2 regions of the Sporomusa sphaeroides DSM 2875 genome follow, and region 1 is predicted to be linked to the other one. Evidence: riboswitches for the same ligand, from Rfam matches in the RefSeq annotation. Region 1 holds a riboswitch; the other holds the start of a gene.
The links. Region 1 has a riboswitch for cobalamin ahead of SPSPH_RS03420 (TonB-dependent receptor plug domain-containing protein). Riboswitches for the same ligand answer to the same signal wherever they lie in the genome.
Positions count from the first base shown of each region.

Region 2: another riboswitch for cobalamin. It lies ahead of SPSPH_RS14510 (OmpH family outer membrane protein); the one in region 1 lies ahead of SPSPH_RS03420 (TonB-dependent receptor plug domain-containing protein).

Region 1 covers NZ_CP146991.1:760,369-763,786, forward strand. Annotated here, with positions in the region: gene SPSPH_RS03410 (TonB-dependent receptor plug domain-containing protein) at 1-881, shown strand, start outside; cobalamin riboswitch at 1,078-1,262, shown strand; gene SPSPH_RS03415 (hypothetical protein) at 1,304-1,444, opposite strand; gene SPSPH_RS03420 (TonB-dependent receptor plug domain-containing protein) at 1,613-3,418, shown strand, end outside.
Region 2 covers NZ_CP146991.1:3,100,924-3,104,341, forward strand. Annotated here, with positions in the region: gene SPSPH_RS14505 (hypothetical protein) at 1-1,286, opposite strand, end outside; gene SPSPH_RS14510 (OmpH family outer membrane protein) at 1,662-2,111, opposite strand; cobalamin riboswitch at 2,244-2,426, opposite strand; gene SPSPH_RS14515 (hypothetical protein) at 2,478-2,675, opposite strand; gene SPSPH_RS14520 (hypothetical protein) at 2,800-3,012, shown strand; cobalamin riboswitch at 3,115-3,287, opposite strand.

The DNA.
Region 1 (3,418 bases):
TTAAACACATCGTTGGGACTAAAACAGAGCAGGAAAGAAAGGTTTATGGTATTTACGGACAATGGGAACAAAAACTCAGTGATGCGAACTCTTTCATCTTAAGTGCCCGTGAAACCTGGACTGCCGGTGCTGCCCAAGATGCAAATTACAACAATTTCAGCACATCCGGACAATTTATTCACAAATTAGGTGAAAAGGATAATATATACGCCAGTATTGGCCAGTCGTTTATTTTGCCTACCTTTAAGCAAATATACGGCAGCGCCTACAATCTGTTGCCGGCACCGGAATTAAAGCCGCAAACCGGTGTTAATTATGAGCTCGGCTGGAAGAAGATAGATGGTGGTCATAGGTGGAAGGCGGCGGTGTATCATATTGATATTACCGATAATATTACTGCGACCTGGGACTCGACAACAGGAATATCAAAATATACGAATGAAGATTTTAAGAACACCGGCGTTGAGTTAACCTGTGATATAAGCGGGGAAAATAGCTGGTCATATAGCTGGGGGATTAATTATGGCAATCCTCAAACAAAAGCTAAAGGCAATGATCCGAGAGTGAAAAAATACTGGGACAGACAATATGGACGTCTGCAATTGACAGGAGGAGTAACTTATCAAAAGGATAAATGGAGTACAAGCTTGAATGGAACTTATTTAACAGAACGTGTTGCCGCAACAGCTACTGCGCATTCTCAAAAAATGAAGCCATATTTACTGACTAGCTTGAGCACCACTTACAAAATGGATGAAAACAATGAAGCTTCTTTGACTGTAGACAATCTGTTGGATAGAAACGATATTGTAAACCACACGGGAACGAATTATTATGCAACCCCATTAAATTTCTTACTAACTTTTAAACATAAATATTAAATTTAAAAGCAAATAGCCGGCATATGTCGGCTATTTGCTATGCGGATATAATCGAACCAACCTGACGGGAAAACTCCCAGGTTGGCTGCCTTAGCATTTAACTTCATCCCTTATATGGTGATGGCAGGCGGAATCGGCAGAATTTACTTGACAATCCTTGACAAAGGGTGATAGATTATAATTAGTTTCAATAGAATTGAATATAGTTAAGTCAGGTGCCCTGTAGAGGGCTTAATAGGGAAGTCCGGTGCAATACCGGCGCGGTCCCGCCACTGTAATGGGGAGCAAACCCGAAGATATACCACTGGGACGAGAGTCTTGGGAAGGTTTGGGCGAGCTATGATCCAGAGCCAGGAGAACTGCCTGTCTGAAGATCGCCGTTTTACCCACGAGTGATGGGGAGGAGATTACAGTGCGCTTGCTTATTTGGAATGTATTCCAAGTAAGTGATGTTGCTTTGCTGAATTTACTCCTGGCATAGACCAGGAGTTTTTAGTTGGTTTCACGCTGTAGAAATCCTCCCGGCTGCCTGCCATAGCAGCCGGGAGTTTCTTATAAGCCATCTTTTTCACTCCTTTGATTAGCGGGTCAATTATGACCCGCGCTTTTTTTCTGGAGCGCCTGGTTATACAGCCGGTACAGTGAATAGTTCCGACTTATAAAAACGATACGCGGGGGGGATTTCATGGATAAGCATTGAGAGTTTTTGCGGTACTAATGGAGTCAGCGTTATGGATCAGATTATGAGGGGAGTATGCGAACAGATGATACACAATAAGAAACAACTTACTCAATTGCTGGCCATGGTGTTGCTGCTAAATGCGGCGACTAATGTTAGTGCGGAAAATAGCAAAGATGAGGACTTCTCTTTTGACAAAATTGTAGTAACGGCGCAACGGATGGAAACAAAAGAACTGGACACTCCGGCCTCTACGATAGTTATCACGGCCCAGGAGTTGAAGGATACCGGGGCTATTAACGTGTTTGACGCCCTGGATCATACCATTGGCGTTAACAGTTTTTCCTATGGCACCGGCGGCGGGGAATACGGCGCGATGATGTCGCGGGTGATAGTTCGCGGTCTGGACAAAGGGACGCTGGTATTGGTGAACGGGGCGCCGGTGAACTTAATGAACTACAATACCATGAGGGTTATTCCCGTGGAAGCCGTAGAGCGGATTGAGATTGTCAAGGGCTCTAACGCCGTTCTGTACGGTGCGGAAGCCATGGGCGGCGTAGTCAATATCATTACTAAAAAAGCGACAGGCGACAACTCCGGTTCGATTAGCAGCACCTATGGAAATTATTACAAGGGTAATTCGCTGTTGGTAAACGGCAAAGATTTTATGTTTTTTTACAAGAAAGAATTCTCGGCGGAAGTGGACGAACAGAATCGCATATTTACTAAAGATAGCACGACAGGCGCGAAGACGGACAAGATTAGCCTCGGTAAAGGGAATAACGAGTCCATGTTTTTGAACCTCAACTTGAACGATAAGCTGTCACTCAACTACTCTTATTCCAATGCGGAGAGCACTTACAACAGATGGAGCGGCAAGACCGCTACCAAGCCATACAGTCTCAGCAAATCTATTTACTATGATAAAAGAAGCAATGTTAACTTAGTGTATGACAATAAGGAGGCGGCCTTTAAGTCTGTCCTGGCCTATAATTCCACTAACCTTAAGGGCGGCGGCGCTGCGACCACAGACTATGATATGTACAGCATCAATTTTGACAATCAGAAAACCTGGTGGCTGCGGGACGGCAAGGATTCGCTGATAGCCGGCCTGACGCTGCAGCGGGAACATAACGGCAAAAACTATTCTTCTGCAAATTTTGACAGAGACAGTTATGCGCTATACGGATCTTACAGCCGCGAGATGACCGACAAATTCACCGTAACCCTCGGTTTGCGCGAGCACATTGTAAAAGCGAATGAATATGACGCCTCGCAAAATATTATGCTGCCGCAGCTGCAGACCTTATACAAAATCAATGACAATACTTCCTGGTACACCAATATCGGCAAATCCTTCGAGATGCCGGCCACAAGCTCGCCCTTTACCAAAAATGTATCAACGGCAATTAAGTTAAAGCCGCAGGAAGGCTGGACCTATGAAACCGGCTTGAAGCGTATTAACGGCAACGAAGCGTTTAAGGTCGCGCTGTTTGCCATGAACATCGACAACAAGTTTGCTTGGGTGAAAGAGAACACAGTCATTCCCGGCGGGGACAAAAATCTGAGCGTTCAGATAAACCGGGACAAATTTCGCAACAAAGGGATTGAAATGGAATACAGCAAAAAACTAAACGAAAGCTGGCAATACAATCTGGGCGCTTCTTTCTCCGACCCGGAATCAAAAACCGGCACTGGTGACTGGGCCCAGGATGCGGCCAAGCTGCAGTTGTCCACCGGCGTTACCTATACGGAGAAAAAGCTGTTGACCAACCTTAACTTTTTTTATGCAGGGAAAAGAGAGCCTGCCTACTATACTATGAACGGGTCTACAGCCTCCTCTCCGAATTACGATCAC
Region 2 (3,418 bases), 2.3 Mb from region 1:
ACCGAAGCAAAAGCCGGATGCGAGGCCCGCACCGTACCGCCGGAAATGCCGCCCGGAGCCGCTTTTAGGGCCAGCGTTGTGACTACCGGTTCGTAAATAGCCGCACCGTTAATGCTCCAGCCGGTACCGCTTGACGCCAAAGCATTGGCGGCAATAGAGCCTTCTACCGTGAAGCCAACATCATATTGATACATCGCGAAATCGTTGCCCCGGGCAAACCAAACCATATTGTCGGAATTGTTGTAAATCAGCGACCAGAAATAACCGGCGAAAGTAGTAAGTGACTGACTGGGCAGATTTAAGGTTGTATCATCTATATAACCGCCAGTACCGGTGTTAAGAGTTGTCACATCCGTGTTGTACAGGTAACCGGTAAGTGCACCGGTACTTATATTACTATAGTAACCGGTTAATACAAATACCTCACCGCCAGCGCCAATGGCAATGTCGCGGAAATCACCCTTGGCTGCATCTGTCGTAGAAGTTGAGCTACCGGCAAACAAAACGCTGGAAACCATCGTGGATTTCACCAGTCTTTCCAGTTTGGAATCGGCACCGTTGCTGAAGCCGTTCTGCTGCATGCCGCCGATGGAGGTGATGTACAGGTCGCCGCCATATTCGGCAAAGCCGAAGGCGTTTTTGCCAAGGGTGCTATTGGTATTCGGCGTTGACGCCAGCGCCAAAGCCGTCGTTAATTTTACCACTGTACTGTCATTATAACTACCGGCCCAAACGTCAGTAGCCGAAATAAAGAGGGCGTATACATTATTGGCGTCAACAGCGACATCAATGCCATAGTCCTGAGCGGCTGCGGTATTGAAGTAATACTTATTGACCGTGTCGAAGGAATAGGTGTCACCGGAGGAATTTTGTACGCGGAAAACGGTTTGGCGGTCATAATCAATACCGTAAATATAATCATCGGTGCCATTTCTCTTGAAAGCATATACGTTCACCAGCTTATCCGCGGTGGCGGTGCCGTAGCCCCATTGTACCGTGCCGGAAGTCGGATACACTTGGGCAAAGGTTGCGGCATTAAGAATCCGGAACTCGCTTGGCAGCGGATTATAAGAGGAATCATAGACGGTTTCCGCAACCAACAGGCGGGGTTGACCGTCTTTATTCAGGAAATAGAATACCTTCGGATCAGGTGCTAAACCTGTAAGATTGGTAACATTATGCTGAATTGTCGGTGTGGTCGACGCATCAAACTTGCAACGGCCGACTTCGCCTACACCGCTACCCACTCCATAGTTATACAACCCATACGCTAATTCACTCGCCATTTTACATTCCTCGCTTTCGTTTTTTAATAGTTTTTCTTACCTGACTACCTTGCAGCAGCAGACTAGGCTGCTGGAGTTTTAACCTCGCAGGTTAGGCGCTAACGCTCACCTCCTTTACAAAAGTAGGGAATTTCTCCGAAGGTTAACCGGCTCCAAGACTCTCATCTTCTATAAGGGGGATTATGCCCCTACGGGCTACAGGCGAGCGGCTAAACCTCCGGATAATTCCGACCAGGATTCATTGGGGTTAAAGCCCCGCTTGAATCAAGTCTCATCTATCAATCAGGGATATCACGTTGTCGGCCAAGGTACGGCATCAACCCGGTGATCTTTCCCATGATTAATCAATCTAATGTTCAAGGCCAAACTACCCGCTTATTGTTTGAGCTTAGCTATCACGTCGGCGGTGATATCAATACCGCCATAGACCACGGTTGCTGCATCGATAATTACTGTCAGTCCCTTTTCCTCGGCAACGGCCTTAATGGACGCCTCGATTTTGTCGCCTACCGGTTTCATGAGGTTGTCTTCCTTCCGGGCTTCCTCGCGGGCGATGGTGTCGTTTAAGGCTTGCCGCTCGGCCTCCGGCAGGTCCTTGCTCCGGGTGTCGTAGTCTTGCTGCGCCTCGTTCCGCATGGTCTGAATGCGGTTCATGATATCCTGGATGCCGGGGTAGCTGGCGAAAACCTGCTGCCGGTTGACATAGCCCACGGTTTGCTCCGGTTTGGCCTTGGCCTTGGCGGCCTGCGCCCCGGCCGGGGCCAGTATGCCGCCCAGGAAACATACGGCAATAAGTAATAAAAGACTGCGTGTTATTTGCTTCATGCCATTTCCTCTCCTATTTGATTTGTGCTTCTAAGCAATAAAAAAAACTCCCTCATCGGGAGTGGTTACGCTGTCCGGACGAAAGCCGTCCTGGCTTGTTGCGTAATCTCCTCCCCATACCTCGCAGGTCAAACGGTGATTGTCAGACAGGCAGTTCTCCTGGCTCCGGTTCATTGCTTTCTCGCACCTTCCCAAAGCGTTCGCTCCAGTGGCATATCTGCGAGATTGCTCCCCGTTACAGTGGCGGGACCGCGCCGGCATTGCACCGGACTTCCCTATTAAGCCCCGTAGGGCACCTATCCCAACGATATTCATTTGTCATCACTTTCTCATTCTATACACGACTTCGAAGCATTATGCCGAAAATCAGCAGATATTGTGCCCTTGCTGTTTGCACCTGGCAGCAAACTTCACATACGCTTCCAGCGCTTCGATAATGGCATCTTCCATCATTTCAGCCCTGCCATTCCTTCCGGCTTCCTCAACAATATGCTGAACCTGCCGGACATGATAGCCATAGTCCAGCAGTGCGCGGGTTAAGGTCTCGATCCTCCGGCGTTTCATAGCTCACCTCTCCTACTACCGGACTGCGGTAAAATATATTCACTTCTCCCCGCCGGCGCAGCGGCTTTGGTTTGCTTGTCCTTTAAAGCGCCGGCATGGGGCTGCAGGCTGTCGCTATCCCCCTTTGGCAATGATTTGTATGCGGTGCCGGCTAAACGGCACCGGGTATATTACTGTCATGGGCCTGATCCATGACAGCAGCTCACAAGTGAAACAAAAAGCGCCGACTATTCCGCCCGGCGGAACAATCGACGCTTTACCTGTTGCTAAAGCTGCCTGCTGCCGGTGCCGGGTCAAAAACCGCTCGCTGGCTGTCAGGCGAGAAAGCTCACCTTAACAAGCCTCCAGTCATATGTTAGCTCAGAGCTAGCCTATGCCTGCGAGTGTTCTTAATCCCAGACCTGTGCATCGCAGGCTGTACGGATATACATGTCTCAGCTGAGACACTAGAAACCAGGCAGTACCCTGACTTGGGTCATCACCACATTCTCCTTGGTAAGAGGCTTGCAGAAATATGGCTCTCCTTCACAGTTGCGAGACAGCGCCGGAATCACACCGGACTTCCCTTTTAAATCCGCCCTGACGACGGATACCTGATTTCGTATAAAGTTTTGTGAGATCATAACCTTGAATAAGCAACTAATTATCTGCAACAAATATAAAAAAGCCTTCCTGTGATGAAATATCCAGAAAGGCTTTTTGTAATCAGGCGAAACTGCCGTCACAAAATACGAATTGCATCG